Regions from separate parts of the Gordonia sp. NPDC003425 genome, predicted to be linked through region 1. Evidence: riboswitches for the same ligand, from Rfam matches in the RefSeq annotation. Region 1 holds a riboswitch; the other holds the start of a gene.
The links. Region 1 has a riboswitch for S-adenosylmethionine ahead of ACWDTD_RS09380 (aminotransferase class V-fold PLP-dependent enzyme). Riboswitches for the same ligand answer to the same signal wherever they lie in the genome.
Positions count from the first base shown of each region.

Region 2: linked by a shared signal. The riboswitch ahead of ACWDTD_RS05750 (bifunctional o-acetylhomoserine/o-acetylserine sulfhydrylase) and the one ahead of ACWDTD_RS09380 (aminotransferase class V-fold PLP-dependent enzyme) in region 1 are both predicted to bind S-adenosylmethionine.

Region 1 covers NZ_JBSFQI010000006.1:76,003-83,698, reverse strand. The annotation lists gene ACWDTD_RS09405 (MDR family MFS transporter) at 1-596, opposite strand, end outside; gene ACWDTD_RS09400 (MarR family winged helix-turn-helix transcriptional regulator) at 593-1,051, opposite strand; gene alc (allantoicase) at 1,287-2,270, shown strand; gene ACWDTD_RS09390 (phosphatase PAP2 family protein) at 2,294-3,484, opposite strand; gene ACWDTD_RS09385 (hypothetical protein) at 3,566-4,003, opposite strand; gene ACWDTD_RS09380 (aminotransferase class V-fold PLP-dependent enzyme) at 4,000-5,310, opposite strand; SAM riboswitch class IV at 5,327-5,440, opposite strand; gene ACWDTD_RS09375 (isochorismate synthase) at 5,532-6,680, shown strand; gene ACWDTD_RS09370 (serine/threonine-protein kinase) at 6,713-7,696, shown strand, end outside.
Region 2 covers NZ_JBSFQI010000003.1:202,539-210,234, reverse strand. The annotation lists gene ACWDTD_RS05775 (serine/threonine dehydratase) at 1-790, opposite strand, end outside; gene ACWDTD_RS05770 (bifunctional methylenetetrahydrofolate dehydrogenase/methenyltetrahydrofolate cyclohydrolase) at 872-1,747, shown strand; gene ACWDTD_RS05765 (DUF3017 domain-containing protein) at 1,744-2,067, shown strand; gene ACWDTD_RS05760 (hypothetical protein) at 2,239-3,678, shown strand; gene metX (homoserine O-acetyltransferase MetX) at 3,697-4,845, opposite strand; gene ACWDTD_RS05750 (bifunctional o-acetylhomoserine/o-acetylserine sulfhydrylase) at 4,874-6,217, opposite strand; SAM riboswitch class IV at 6,279-6,401, opposite strand; partial or broken gene ACWDTD_RS05745 (cutinase family protein) at 6,633-7,696, shown strand, end outside.

The DNA.
Region 1 (7,696 bases):
GCGAGCGCGACGATGCCGATCGGCACGTTCACCAGGAACACCCAACGCCATCCGGAGATGCCCAGGATCGACGACTGTCCGGCGAAGAAGCCACCCAGCACGGGACCGAGGACACTCGATGTGCCGAACACCGCGAGGAAGTAGCCCTGATACTTGGCGCGTTCCCGCGGCGGCACGATGTCGCCGATGGTGGTCAGGGCCAGGGTGAACAGACCGCCCGCGCCGAGTCCCTGCAGGGCACGGAAGGCGGCGAGCTGGTACATCGACGTCGCCATGCTGCACGCGAGCGATCCGACGATGAAGATCGAGATGGCCAGCAGGAAGAACGGTTTGCGGCCATACAGATCCGACAGCTTGCCGTACAGCGGGGTGACGATGGTCGAGGTCACCAGGTAGGCCGTGGTCACCCACGCCTGCAGGTCGTAGCCCTGCAGGTCGTCGGCGATCGTCCGGATCGCGGTGGACACGATCGTCTGGTCGAGGGCAGCCAGGAACATTCCCAGCATCAGGCCGGCCAGGATGGTGAGGATCTGCCGGTGGGTCAGACCCGCACCCGCGCTCTCCTGTGCGGCGGTCGCCGCCGTCTTGTCGGTCATCTCGATCCTTTCGCAACGTCTGCGCACGCCGGCGCGACGAGCTTCTCGGCCGCGTCCACGAAGCGACCCAGCAGGCTCACCAGGTCGCGTAGTTCGTCATCGGTGAAGTCGGTCATCGCGTCGTTCATCGCCGTGCGGCGTATCTCACGCATCGCGTCCACCCGCCTGCGGCCGGCCTCGGTGATCACCAGCACCGTCGCCCGCCCGTCGTCCGGGTCGGCTTCGCGGCGCACCATTCCCATGTCCACCAGTTGTGCGACGTAGCGGCTGACGGTCGACGGATCCGCGTTCAGGCTTTCGGCGAGTTCACGCGACCGCATGGGGTGGCGCATCAGGTGGAACAGCCCCTTGTGCGCAGCCATCTCGAACTCCCCGTCGGGCGTCCGGAAGGTCGAATGCACCGCACGATCCCGCATTCGTGAATAGCGGGCGAGGATGTCGAAAAGCTCGTCCATGGCGGCAGAATCGAGCACTGAACCACCTCTCCGAGCTGTTTGCACAGAATCATCGACCGTATGGACACACCGGTCCGGTAATTGTTCCCAACGCAACTAGTTGTCTCATGCAAGTAGTTGATGTCCGCAAGTATGCGCTCGAGTTCTGCCCTCTGGCAAACCCCCATTAGGATCGGCGTCTGTGACCCCTCAGCCTCCACCACCTGCCTCAGGTAGCCGCCCGCACTTCACATCGATGCCTGACCTGGCCTTACGCGACCTGGGTGGCGCGGTTGTCTGGACCAACGACGACCTGTTCGCCGAGGTGCAGAACATCATCAAGACGGGTTCGGCCGAGTACCGGCCTGCGACGTTCGGGCACAAGGGCCAGATCTACGACGGCTGGGAGACACGGCGACGCCGGCGCGATGGCGTCGATCAGGCGATCGTGCGCCTCGGTGCCCCGGGCGTGGTCTACGGCGTGGTGGTCGACACCTCGTGGTTCAAGGGCAACTATCCGCCGTTCGTCTCGGTGGAGGCCGCCGCGGTCGAGGGTGTGGTGTCCGCGCAGGAACTCGTCGACGACACCGAGTGGGTGACCATCGTGGAGAAGACCGCCGTCGACGGCGACACCCGCAACCCGTTCCGCGTGGACGCCAAGAACCGGTTCACCCACGTGCGGCTCACCATGTATCCCGACGGCGGTGTGGCCCGGTTCCGGGTGCACGGACGCGGCGTGCCCAACCCCCACTTCTTCCGCTACGGCCACTTCGACCTGGCCGCCCTGGAGAACGGCGGCCTGATCACGGCGTGCTCCAACATGTTCTACAGTTCGCCGAACAACCTGCTGATGCCCGGCCGCGCCCGGCACATGGGTGAGGGCTGGGAGACCTCCCGGCGCCGCGACTCCGGCAACGACTGGGTGCAGGTGCGCCTGGCCGGGCAGGGACTGGTGAGCCTCGTCGAACTCGACACCAGCTACTTCCTCGGCAACGCGCCCGGGGCCGCGATGGTGCGCGGTCGCGACGGCGAGGACGGCGAATGGTTCGAGGTGCTGGGGCGCACCGAGCTTCAGCCCGACACGCGCCACCGCTTCGTCCTCGACCTCGACCGGCCGATGACCGAGGCCCGCATGGACATCTATCCCGACGGCGGGATGGCGCGGTTCAAGCTGTACGGGGTGCTGACCGACGAGTCCAAGGCCGGACTCATCGAGCAGTGGGAGCGCGGCGAGGCGTAAGCACCGCGTCACCGATGGGACCGTCAGCCCACTGCGGCCGCGGCGAAGTCGAGGCGCTGCCACGACGGTTTCCCGGGACGCTGATCATCGAGCGGATATCCGGCCGGCCGGGCGGTGCGCTCCAACAGCGCCAGCCGTTGTGCCGCCGACGAACCGGGCCGCATGGGGCCGAGTGCGTCGACCGCCTGCGGCGGCACGACCAGCGGCGCGTCCGGCGAACCGACGCGCGGCAGGCCGTAGGTGCCGCGATCGCGGATCGTCGCCAACGCCTGCGCGGTGGTCTGATAGGGCACGTCGCGTGCGATACACACGGCAAGTGTTGCACCGCAACGCCATTCGAGTTCGGCACGCAGTTCTTTGCCCGCGGCCAGGATCAGCGGACGGAACGACAGGTCTGACCAGCGGTCGTCGGCCGACGCATCGGCAACCATCCGCCCGCCGATCACATCGAGCGGATAGTGGACCCCCATCACGATCCGGTCGTAGCCCACTTCGCTTGCACGGCTGAGGAACTGCGGTGTGAGTTCGGGAATCATCATTGCCAGGATGTCGGCGCGCAGCGTCGCGGCGGCGGTGTGGCCGGACGGGAAGGAGGGATCGGTGGGATACGCGTCCTTCTCCTGGCCGGGCCGGTAGTACTTCTGGATGCGTTCGGGCGCAACCTGATACGGCCGCCGGTTGCCGAACGCGAACTTCTCGAAGAGCGTCGAATTGGTGATTCCGCCGGCGCGGGCGGCGGTCCCGTCGAGGAGTGCGGCCACCTTCGGCAACCGGCCCGCGGCCAGCGCAGCCCGGAACTGCGCGCCCAGACGCACACCGAAGGCATCCGACATCGTGGCCAGCAGCGTGTTGCTCGTACCCGAGATCGCATAGGCGTCGGCCAGTGCCCGCTGTACACGGACCGGATCGTTCTTCGCGCCCTGATTGATCGCGATCGCGGTGGCGAGGTTGCGGTTCATCACCTCGGGGTGGTTGGCCCGCAGGTCGCCGAAGCCCTCCACCACGCTGTAGTAGGTGATCTCGTTGCCGTGCACGTCGGACGGATACACCGTCGCGAGCGCCGCGGCGGGGAACGGCATGGGGGTGGGCCTGGGCGGGGCAGCGTGGGCGGGAACCGCCACACCCACCGCCAGCAGGCACCCCAGCAGCAGGGTCGCCGGCGCCGACAGAACGCGCCACGCTGTCCGGGGCGATGGATTCGGTGACCTTCTCATGCAGTGAATCAAACACAAGCCGGTGAACTGTGGGTAACGACGGCTCGACCCGAACTGCGCATCGGCAGCGCCAGGCCCGGTTCAGGCGGCTCGCCCGAGTGCGAACTGCGGCAACACCTCGGCGCGCACCCGGTGCTCGGTGGCCGAGCCGTCGATCGGCACGATGATCACGGCGTCGGCCACCTCCGCGGCGTAGATGTCGCGGATCAGGGTCGACAAGCCATGCGGGGTGCCCACGTAGCGCACCGTGCGCGGGTCACCCACCCCGCTCGCCACCACCGACGCCCGCGCCGACGACGGGTGCGGTGCGATCGCCACCTCCACCTCCAACGCCACCGCGAAGCTCGCGGTGTCGCGGGTGCCCGCACGCAGCAGCGATCGGGTGCGTTGCGCCTCGCGCAGCGTCGCACGTCGCACCACGATCGGCAACGACGCGGCGCCCGCGTCACCGGCGAGAGCCACGGCCAGCGCCGGACGACCGATGCTGATCTGCCCGGTCACGGTCGATTCGATGGTCATGGCTGCACCTCTCGGTTGTCGGGGTCGCTCAGGGATCGCAGGGCGTCGAGCAAGCGGTCGATGTCGGCCGACCCGGTGCCCAGCCCGAAGCTGGCGCGCACGGCGCCGTCGGGGTGTCCGAGCCGATCGAGCAGTGGATGCGCGCAGAACTTTCCGTCGCGAACCCCGATGCCGTGATGATCGCTGAGGTATTCGGCCACCGCGCGCGGCGAGTGACCGCACACCGAGAACCCGGCGATGCCGACCCGTTCGGTCGCGTCGGAGAACACGCGCAGCGGAGTGACGCCGTCGATGCCGGCCAGACCTTCGTCGAGCCGTGCACACAGCTCGTGCTCGTGCACGCCGATCAGCTCGTGGCCGAGTTCGGTGATGGCGGTGCAGGCGGCCGCGATCGCGATGGCGCCCAACACATTCGGCGAACCGGCCTCATGCCGTGCCGCGCCGGTGTGCCACACCGTGGAGGTGCAGTTGTCGGTGCCGGCGGCGTCGACGATGCCGACATCGGCGGTGGCCCCACCCCCGGCGAGGTAGGGGTCGGCGGCATCGAGCCAGTCGTGGCGGCCGATCAGCACGCCCGCGCCGAAGGGCGCGTACAGCTTGTGGCCGGAGAACACCAGATAGTCGATGCCGTGGCTGACCAACGACACCGCACGGTGCGCCACGAGTTGCGCCCCATCGACCAGGATGCGTGCACCGTGGCGGTGCGCGATCGCGGCCAGCCGCCCGATCGGCAGCACCTCACCGGTCACGTTGGACGCCGCGGTCACCGCCAGCAGCGCAGCCGGTTGGGCGGCGAGTTCGCAGTCGATCGCCGTCAAAGTGGCCTCGATCGTGGGCCGCGACGACACGATGCGGGTGCTGCCCCGTTCCCGCGACACCCAGGGCAGCAGGTTCGCGTGATGTTCGATGTCGAGGACCACCACGTCGCCGGGAGTGACGTGCGCCGCGAGGTTGATGGCGTCGGTGGTGTTGCGGGTGAACACCACGGTGTCGTCCACCCGGCCCCGCACGAAGCGGCGCACCACCTCGCGAGCCTCCTCGTAGCGCCGGGTGGTGACCTGCGAGAGGTGACCGGCGCCGCGGTGCACGCTGGCGTAGCCGTGCAGCGCCTCGGTCACCGCGTCGGCGACGGCCCGCAGGGCGGGGGCGCTGGCGGCGTAATCGAGGTTGGCGTAGCGCACTTCGGTGCCGTCGGCGAGGGGTGCGGTGTGTCCGGCACCGGTCACCTCGGCCAGCGGCGTGATCGTCGTTCCGGCGCAGGCCGGGGCGGGGTGCGTAACGGTGGGGCTGGTGAGCACAGCAGTCATCGAGAGATCTCCTTGGAATCCACGCTTGCCGTACCCACTTCGGATACGGCCGGGTCGTCACCCGGAGCACCCCACCGCGGAGGAGGGTTGCCGGCCAGCAAGCCGGGGCTTGTCGCTGGCGCTCATGACCTGCACCAAGAATCGCCGATGCGGCGTCGGGGTGTCAATTTTCACCCAGCGTGCGCGCAATTCGAGGTCGCCGCCTCGGTAGCGTGAGATCCATGTCCGACCCCGCCGACGACGACGTCCTCCCCGAGGCCCCGCATCCCTCCGAGGTCTTCGTGCTGTCGCGGCCGCATGGCACGGTGCGTGCGGCCGGGGCGTCGGAGGGATTCACCGACGCCGCAGAGGCGGCCGACGCACTGCGCGGCGGCCGGGTGGGCGCGATCACCGGTGCCATCCCGTTCGATGCCGCCGACACGGCGGCGCTGCTGGTGCCCGAGACCATTCGGCACACCTCCACCCCGCTGCGCGGCCGGCCGGCGACGCCGCATCGGGTGGTGCGCTCGCTACTCGTCCCCGCCCCCGACACCCATCGCGCTCGGGTCGCCGGTGCCATCGACGCCATCGACATCGGCGAACTCGACAAGGTGGTGTTGGCACGGTCGATGGAGATGACGGTGGAACCGCCGGTCGTCGTCGCCGACCTGCTCGCCGCATTCGCGCACGGCAACGCCGACCACAACGCGTTCGCCGTGGACGTCGGCGTCAATGCCGAGGCCGACCGCACCGCACGCTGGCTTCTGGGCGCCAGCCCGGAAGTGTTGCTGCGCAAGCAGGGACTCGAGGTCACCTGCCGCCCCTACGCGGGCTCGGCGTCGCGGTCGGCGGACCCGGCGGCCGATCGCGCCGCCGGACACGCACTGCTGGGTTCGGAGAAGGACCGCGCCGAGCACGCCTTTGTCGTCGACCATGTCCGCGACGTCCTCGAGTCCGTCTGCCGCGACCTCGCGGTACCCGACGAGCCGGTGCTCACCGCGACCGGCGAGGTGTGGCATCTGAGCACCCCGATCCGCGGCACGCTGGCCGACCCCACGATCACCGCACTCGATCTGGCCCTGTTGCTCAGCCCGACCCCCGCCGTCTGCGGCACTCCGGAAGCCGCTGCGGCACAATTCATCTCGACGCACGAAGAGCCCCGCGGACTGTACGCGGGCGCCGTCGGCTGGTGCGGCGCGGCCGGCGACGGCGAGTGGATGGTCACCATCAGATGCCTCGAACTCTCCGAGGACCTCCGGCACGTACGGACCTGGGCGGGTGGCGGCATCGTCGCGGGGTCCGACCCGCAGAACGAATTCGACGAGACCTCGGTGAAACTGTCGACCGTGCTCAATGCCCTCGGCGTCGGCGACCTCCCTCCCGCCCGCTAGATTGTCGGGGACCACCCGAGGAGGATTCTGTAGTGCTGCAACCGGGCGCTGTGTTCGCCGGATACACCATCGAACGACTCCTCGGCGCCGGCGGCATGGGCGAGGTCTACGTGGCCCGCCACCCCCGACTACCCCGCTCCGACGCACTCAAAGTCCTCAACCCCCGATACGCCACCGACCCCGCCTTCCGCCGCCGCTTCGAACGCGAAGCCGACACCGTCGCCACCCTCAACCACCCCAACATCGTCGCCGTCCACGACCGCGGCGACACCGACGGCCACCTCTGGATCGCCCTGCAACTCATCGACGGCACCGACGTCGACCACATCCTGCGCACCCACGGCCCCCTCCCGGCCCACGAAACCGCCCGCATCACCGCCGACGTCGCCGCCGCCCTCGACCACGCCGCCGACAACGGCCTCGTCCACCGCGACGTCAAACCCGCCAACATCCTCATCAGCCGCACCGGACACGTCCTACTCACCGACTTCGGCATCGCCCGCACCGGCACCGACAACACCCAACTCACCGCCGCCGGCACCACCATCGGCACCCTCGACTACGCCTCCCCCGAACAACTACGCGGCCTCGCCCTCGACGGCCGATCCGACCAATACTCCCTGGCCTGCACCGCCTACCACCTCCTCACCGGACACCCACCCCACACCGACACCAACGCCGTCGCCGTCATCGCCCGACACCTCGAAAAACCACTCCCCAGCCTGCGCACCGACCGCCCCGACCTATCCCCCACCGTCGACGACGTCCTGGCCACCGCCACCGACAAAAATCCCGCCAACCGCTACCCCACCACCACCGCATTCGCCACCGCCCTCACAACAGCACTCACCGCACCGGCACCCGCAGCCGACACATCAGCCACCGTCGCCCGCACCACCGCCGCGCAACCGCGACATCAGCCGCAGCCACCACCACACCCCGTGCCGCCGAACCCGCATTACGCGCCGACCGTCGCAGGCCGCGCCACCCCACCCCCGGCACACCAGCCCCCGCCG
Region 2 (7,696 bases), on a different contig from region 1:
CGTCGTCGGACACCACCACACTCTCGACGTCGCGGCCCGCGATGGTGGCCCAGCAGATGTCGCCGACGCGGGTGGCGCCCAGCGAATCGGCGGCAACGCTTTCCGGCCGCACCGAAACCGGGTGGCCCGCGGCCACGGCACCATGCAGGCACGACGCACCCTCCGGTTCGGCACCGATCAGCCGGTCGCCGGGGCGCATCTCGGCCGCGAGTCCGCCGAGCAATCCGCCGCCGCCCACGCACACGACGGTGGTCAGCGGCCCGTCGACCTCCTCGCGGAGCTCGGCGCCGATCGTGCCGGCGCCGGCGACCACGTCGGGCAGATCGTAGGCGTGCAGCAGCAGCGCGCCGGTCTCCTCGGCCCGCGCCGCGGCGTGATCGGCGGCGTCCTGATAGATCTGTCCCACCAGATGGACGTCGGCCCCCAACGCCCGCAGCGCCGCCACCTTCACCGATGGGGCCGTCTCGGGCACCACGACGGTGCAGTGGGTGCGGGCGATACGCGCCGCCCATGCGGCACCGATCGCGGCGTTGCCGCCGGAGGCCACCATTACACCCGTGTCGCCCAAGATCCCCTGCTCGCGCGCGTGAAGTACCGCATTGACGCTTCCGCGCGGCTTGAAGCAGCCGCCGAGCTGCGTGAACTCGAGTTTGAACACCACGTCCACCGGGCCGGAAGGCGTGTCGATTCCGGTGCGCAGGATCGGCGTGCGACGCAGATGGCCGTCGATTCTCGCCCGCGCGGCCGTGACGTCCCCGGGCGAGATCGCGGAGACTGCCTGACCCGACATGGACGCACTGTATCCCGCGGCGGGGTTGCGGTCGGATCGGCCACCTCCCGGATGGAACCCTCAGAATGGAACAATAGACGGGTGAGTGCGATACGACTCGATGGCAAGCTGACCCGCGACGAGATCTTCGCCGACCTCCGCGAGCGGGTCGACGCACTACGTATGGCTGGTGTGATGCCCGGCCTGGGCACCATCCTGGTCGGCGACGATCCGGGTTCACACTCGTATGTGAAGGGCAAGCACTCCGATTGCGCCAAGATCGGCATCGCGTCGATCCGCAAAGATCTGCCCGCCGACGCCACCACCGCAGACCTCAACGCCGCGATCGACGAACTCAACGCCGACCCGGGCTGCACGGGCTACATCGTGCAACTCCCGCTGCCGCGGCACCTCGACGAGAACGCCGCCCTCGAGCGCATCGATCCTGCCAAGGACGCCGACGGCCTGCATCCGATCAACCTGGGCCGCCTTGTGCTGGGCAAGGAGTCGACGCTCCCGTGTACGCCGCGCGGGGTGATCCACCTGCTGCGCCGCTACGACATCCCGCTCGCGGGGGCGCGCGTCACGGTGGTGGGCCGTGGGGTCACCATCGGCCGGCCCATCGGCCTGCTCCTCACCCGCCGCAGCGAGAACGCCACGGTCACCCTGTGCCACACCGGAACCCGGGACCTCGCCGCCGAGGTGTCGCGCGCCGACATCGTGATCGCCGCCGCCGGCGTACCGCATCTCGTCACCGCCGACATGGTCAAGCCCGGTGCGGCTGTGATCGACGTGGGTGTCAGCCGTACCGCCGACGGTCTGGTCGGCGACGTGGCGCCCGACGTGTGGGACGTCGCCGGGTACGTCTCGCCGAATCCGGGCGGGGTCGGCCCGTTGACCCGCGCATTCTTGCTGGTGAACGTGATCGAACGCGCCGAGGCGCAGCTGGCGGAATCGGCTCAGGGTGCGGCCCGGTGAGTGCCGCCACCGACGCCCGCGTGGCGCAGTTGCGCCGGGCACGGCGTGTGCGCCGGTACCTCGTGCAGATCCCCTACCTGCTGGTCATGCTGGGCGTGGTGGTCGCCGCGGCGCTGGTGCTGTTCGACCGATGGCGTCGCGGCGCCTTCGTCTTCGGTTCCGCACTCGTTCTCGGGTCGTTGCTGCGGGCCCTGCTGCCCACGTCCCGGGTAGGGTTGCTGCAGGTCCGGGGACGGGCTTTCGACGTCTTCTGCTTGGCGTCGGTCGGCGGGGTGATGCTCTGGCTGGCCACGTCGATCGACCCGTTGGGCACAGATTGATTACGGTGGCCAACGACTTGTGACCCGGCCCGGCCGGGTCCGAGGCGCCACCACACAGCACACAACCAGCACATACACGAGGACGGCAGGGGACCCATCACTTCGACGTTCGAGACCGGAGACCACACCACCGACGAGATGACGTCGTTGGGTGTGTCCGCAGGTCAGGGGATGATTCATTACGTCCTGCTGACCCGGGACGCCGCTGGTCGCAACGTGGTCGACTCCCGGGTCATCGAGGTGGACCGCAGCGACGGGCTCGACGAGGTCGGGCGCGTCAACGCTGGTATCGACCTCGTGCTCGACGCGGCGCGTGAACGTGGACACAGCGTGGGGCCCATCGGGGTGGCCGCGCGGGAGGGAATGCGCCACCGCACGTCGCGGTGGGGAGGGTCGGGCACGCGGCGCCAGGTGCAGTTGGTCTCCGAGGAGGCGGCCGTTGTCGCCTATCTGACCGGCACCGGTCAGATCGACCGTTACCGCACCGTCGTGGTGGCCGATTGCGGCGACACGGGCATGAGCCTGTACACCGTGCGGACATCGGACAGCGCGATCTCGGGGTTCGAGCGAACCGATGTGCTCGGCGGTCGTCTACTCGACGACGCCATCGCCGACCATCTCGCCGATGCGCGACCGGACGTCGGGCAACGGCTGACCGCGCGGTCCGACCGCACCGCGCTGTTGCGTGCGGCGCGGATGTCCAAGGAGGAGGCCGGGGGTGTAGCCCCGCTCGAATCCGTTGCGCGGGTGACTGATTCGGATACCGACGGTCGGCTCTTCATCACCCCCGCCGACGTGGAGTCAGCGGCGCGCCCACTCATCGAACGGGCACGCGAAGTGCTCGGACGCTACTTGTCGGAGCACCCCGCCGAGGCCGTCGTACTCGTCGGTGGCCTCGCCAATCTGGACGTGCTGCGCGACATGGTGCCGGCCGATGAGCCGTCAGCCGCCGACATCGTCGCGCCGTCGGATCCGGAATTGGTCGCCGCGACCGGCGCGGCGATGCTTGCCCGCCAGGGTGCGCAGGCGCCGTCGCGTCTGGCGTTCCTCGGCGGCAATCGTCGCCGCCGGTGGCTCTCGCCGGTTCCGATCGCGGTTGCGGCGGCGATCGTGGCCGCGGTGGTGATGGCTGCCTACGCGATGGACAGTGCCCTCACCGGACAGAGCAGACCGGTGCTGCCGGCCAGTACCTCGGTGGCGGCGACGACGGATGTCACCACCACCGAGGCGGTCACCTCCCGGGGTACTGCCGAGGCGCCGAGTCCGATTCCGCAGACCACCGAGACCCCGTGGCTGCAGCGCGACGAGGCCGGTCCCCGATGGGCGACCACCGAGCTGCCGCCCACCACCTCGGTGGCAACGCGGACATTGTCGGCGACGTCGCGGCCGGTGGTCCCCGAAACCTCGACGCCGCCGCCCACCACCACGCGCCCGACATTGCCACTGCCACCGGGCATTTCGATACCGCCCGATCTGCTGCCGCCGAATCTTCGGCCGTCGCGACCCTCCACGCCGCCGTCGACCTCTCCCACGCCGCGGCAGCCACCGCGCGACGACGCCCCGTCGACCACGACGACAACGCCGATGGCCGGACTGCTGCCACCGCCGTGATGGGCCGCTGCGGCCGCGCTATCGCCGCGCCAGCGCCACCGTACGTTTGAGTAGGTCGCTGATCGCGTCGAACTCGGTGAGGAATCCGTCGTGACCGTTGTCGGAATGCACCACCTGCAGGCCACCGATGCAGTTGCCGAGCTCCTCGGCGAGCTCCACCTGTAACCGCAACGGGTACAGGCGATCCGAGTCGATACCGCCGACGATCACCGGTACCCGGCAACCATTGAGGGCGGCCTTGACGCCGCCGCGTCCGCGTCCGACGTCGTGGTGGTTGAGTACCTCCGACAGCACGACGTAGCTGCCGGGATCAAAACGTTCGACGAGCTTGTCCGCCTGGTGCTCGAGGTAGCTCTGCACCGCGTAGCGGCCACCGCGCAACGGCTTCTCGTCGCCCTGGGGGTTGTTGGCGAAACGCTCGTCGAGTTCGGCCTCGCTCCGATAGGTGAGGTGGGCGATGCGTCGTGCCACACCCATGCCGGCGGTCGGCGTGTGCCCGGTGCCGTGGTAATCGCCGCCCTGCCACTGGGAATCGGAGGTGATCGCGGCGATCTGGGTGGTCTGGGTGCCGATCTGGTCGGCGGTCGCGCGGGCACCGACGGCCAGCACGAGTGCGCTGCGCACCCGCTCGGGGTATTCGATGATCCACTCGAGTGCGCGCGCACCGCCCATCGAACCGCCGAGCACCGCCCCGACCTCACGTATGCCGAGGCGATCCATCAGGGCCACCTCCGCCCGCACCTGGTCGAGGACGGTGATCTGCGGGAAACGTGAACCCCACGGTCTCCCTTGGGAATCCAGCGACGCCGGCCCCGTCGACCCGCGACATCCGCCGAGCACGTTCGCGGAGATCACACACCACTCGTCGGTGTCGATCGCACGTCCGGGTCCGACGAGTCCGTCCCACCAGCCCGGGGTGGGATGGTCGTCGTCGGCCGGACCGGTGACGTGCGAGTCGCCGGTGAGCGCGTGTAGCGCGAGGATCACGTTGTCCCGCGCGGGCGACAACCGTCCCCAACGCTGGAATGCGAGCGTCACGTTGTCGATGCGCGCACCACTGTCGAGTGGCATCGACCCGAGACGTGCGCTGAGCATCTGCCCGTCCGGGACGTTCTCCCAGTCGGGCTGCTCGGCGGTATCCGTCTGCGGGTCGATGCTCACCGACACGAGTTACCTCGCTCCTGTCCTGATCGTGTTATTGCGCTGCGCGGAAGCCGCGGTCGAGGTCGGCGAGGATGTCGTCGATACCTTCGACGCCGACGGCCAACCGCACCAGGCCGGGGGTCACACCGGCCGCCAGTTGCTCCTCGGGGGTGAGCTGGCTGTGCGTGGTCGATGCGGGGTGGATCACCAGCGACCGCACGTCCCCGATGTTGGCGACATGGCTGTGCAGCGTCAGCGCCTCGACGAAGCGCTTACCGGCGTCGACGCCGCCGACGATCTCGAATCCGATCACCGCGCCCTGCCCCTTGGGGGCCAGCTTCTGGCCGCGCTCGTACCACCGCGACGACGGCAGGCCCGCATACGCGACGGATTCCACCTGGGCGTGGTCGTTCAGGTACTCAGCCACCCGTTGTGCGTTGGCCACGTGACGCTCGACGCGAAGACTCAAGGTCTCGAGTCCCTGGGCGAGCAGGAACGCGTTGAACGGGGAGATCGCCGCGCCCGTGTCGCGCAGCAGTTGCACGCGGGCCTTCAACGCGTACGCGGGTGCGCCGAGATCGGCGAACACCGCACCGTGATAGCTCGGGTCGGGCGTGGTGAACCCCGGGAACAGATCCTTCCCGTCACGTTGCACGCGCCAGTCGAAGGTGCCGCCGTCGACGATCACGCCGCCGATCGCGGTGCCGTGTCCGCCGATGTACTTGGTGGCCGAGTGCACGACGATGTCGGCGCCGTGGGCCAGCGGATTGAGCAGGTACGGCGTGGCGACGGTGTTGTCGACGATGAGCGGAACGCCGTTGCGGTGCGCCACCTCGGAGATGCCCTCGATGTCGAGGATCTCGTTGTCGGGGTTGGAGATCGACTCACCGTAGAACGCCCGGGTGTTGTCGCGGACGGCGGCCTGCCACGAGTCGAGGTCCTCCGGGTCGTCGACGAAGCTCACCTCGACGCCCAGCTTGGGCAGCGTGTAGTGGAACAGGTTGTAGGTGCCGCCGTAGAGGCGGGGGCTGGAGACGACGTGTCCGCCGTTCTCGACGATGTTGAGGATCGCGTAGGTCTCCGCCGCCTGGCCCGACGCCACCAGCAGGGCCGCGACGCCACCTTCGAGTGCGGCCAGGCGCTGCTCCACGACGTCCTGCGTCGGGTTCATGATGCGCGTGTAGATGTTGCCCGGCTCGGCGAGCGCAAAGAGGTTCGCGGCGTGTGCGGTGTCGTTGAAGGTGTACGACGTGGTCTGGTAGATCGGCAGTGCCCGCGCATTGGTGGTGGCATCGGAGCTCTGGCCGGCGTGGATCTGCTTGGTCTCGAAACTCCAGGAAGCCGTCGGGTCCTGTTCGGCGATGTTCTCGTTGCCACTGTTGGCTACGTCAGACATGGGTATAGATCACTTTCTGCGGTCGGCAGGGCACGGTGACCCTGTTGGGGTCCGACCTTCGGACCCGCGCTTGCCGGGGAGGCCTGTGCGGCCGTCCCACAACCCGGTCATCACCCGGAGCACCCCACCGCGGTTGGAGGGTTGCCGATCAGCAAGCCGGGGCTTCACGCTGATGCTCATGACCTGGCGTCAAGGATATAACACGGACGCAACATGGTGAGAACCCTCTGACGCAGCCTGGTTTCACCGGTGGACATCGGGCAGGTGAGAGCGGTGCGACTGCGCGCGTGATGTCGTCCGATCGGGCCAATCGCGGCGGATTCAGGCGTTATCTGCGGTATTGAATCATCGCGTCGACATGGCGGATCTAGAATGGATTCGATGCCTGTGGGCAGTTGAGGGTGAGGAAGCGATGATGAGCGCCGTGGGTCTCCGTAAGACATTCACCGTGATGGCCTTGATCGGGACCGCGGCCATCATGGCCGTGCTTCTGGCGCTCGGTCAGACCTTCGGTGCGGGGGTGGCCCGGGCCGAGGATTCCGCGGATTGCGGCAACGGTGCGCTGGTGTTGGTCGGCGGCACGTGGGACCCGAATGCGGGGTTGCTCGAGGGTGTCGTGAATCAGCGTGACCCCGACGACTTCACCAAGAAGAAGTACGACGGTTACAAGGTCGAGCCAGTTAAATACCCGGCGACGATCTGGCCACTGGGCGCATTCGGCTTCGACAACAGCCAGGCGCAGGGTGAGCAGGCCACCTTGTCGACGGTGTCGAGCTACCAGTCGCGCTGCCCGGGATCCCCCGTCGTCATCGTCGGCTACTCACAGGGCGCGGGGATCGCCGGCGACGCGCTCACCATCATCGGCACCGACACGACCGGTACATACGACAAGAGCACGGTGTCGGGCCTGCTCTACTCCGATCCGCGACAAGCCGGAACCCTCTACGGCGAGGGGATCGAACTCGTGCTCGTCGGTGTCATCCCGGGACTGACGATGGCCGGAGCGCGCGCCGACGACGACTTCGGCGGACTGCCGGTCACCACAGTGTGTTTTTCCGGTGACCCGATCTGCGATCTCCCCGACCCGCTGCACGATCCCATCGGCGCTCTCGACGGGCTCGCGGGTTATTGGGTGAAGCACGGCCTGTACCCGCTGTACATGTATCTGCCGCCGGTCAACGGCTGGCTGTGGGATGCATGGGGCAAGAAGCGCCTCCAGTGTTCCACCGCAGATGGAACGTCGACCAGCACGTGCGTGCTGGTGGTGCCGTCGTCGGCGGCGATCCTGACGCAGGAGTTCGTCGACAAGATCGGCCTCAACTGGACCGTCCCGGACCTCCTGAAGTACCGGCTGGTGTTGCCGGATATCTTCGGCATCCAGCTCAGCACCTTCCAACCGCCGATCCGGTTCGCGATGGGCTGGTTGCCGCAGCTGCCGCAACTCGGCTACGGCGGCTATCTGCCCGATCTGTACGCCTT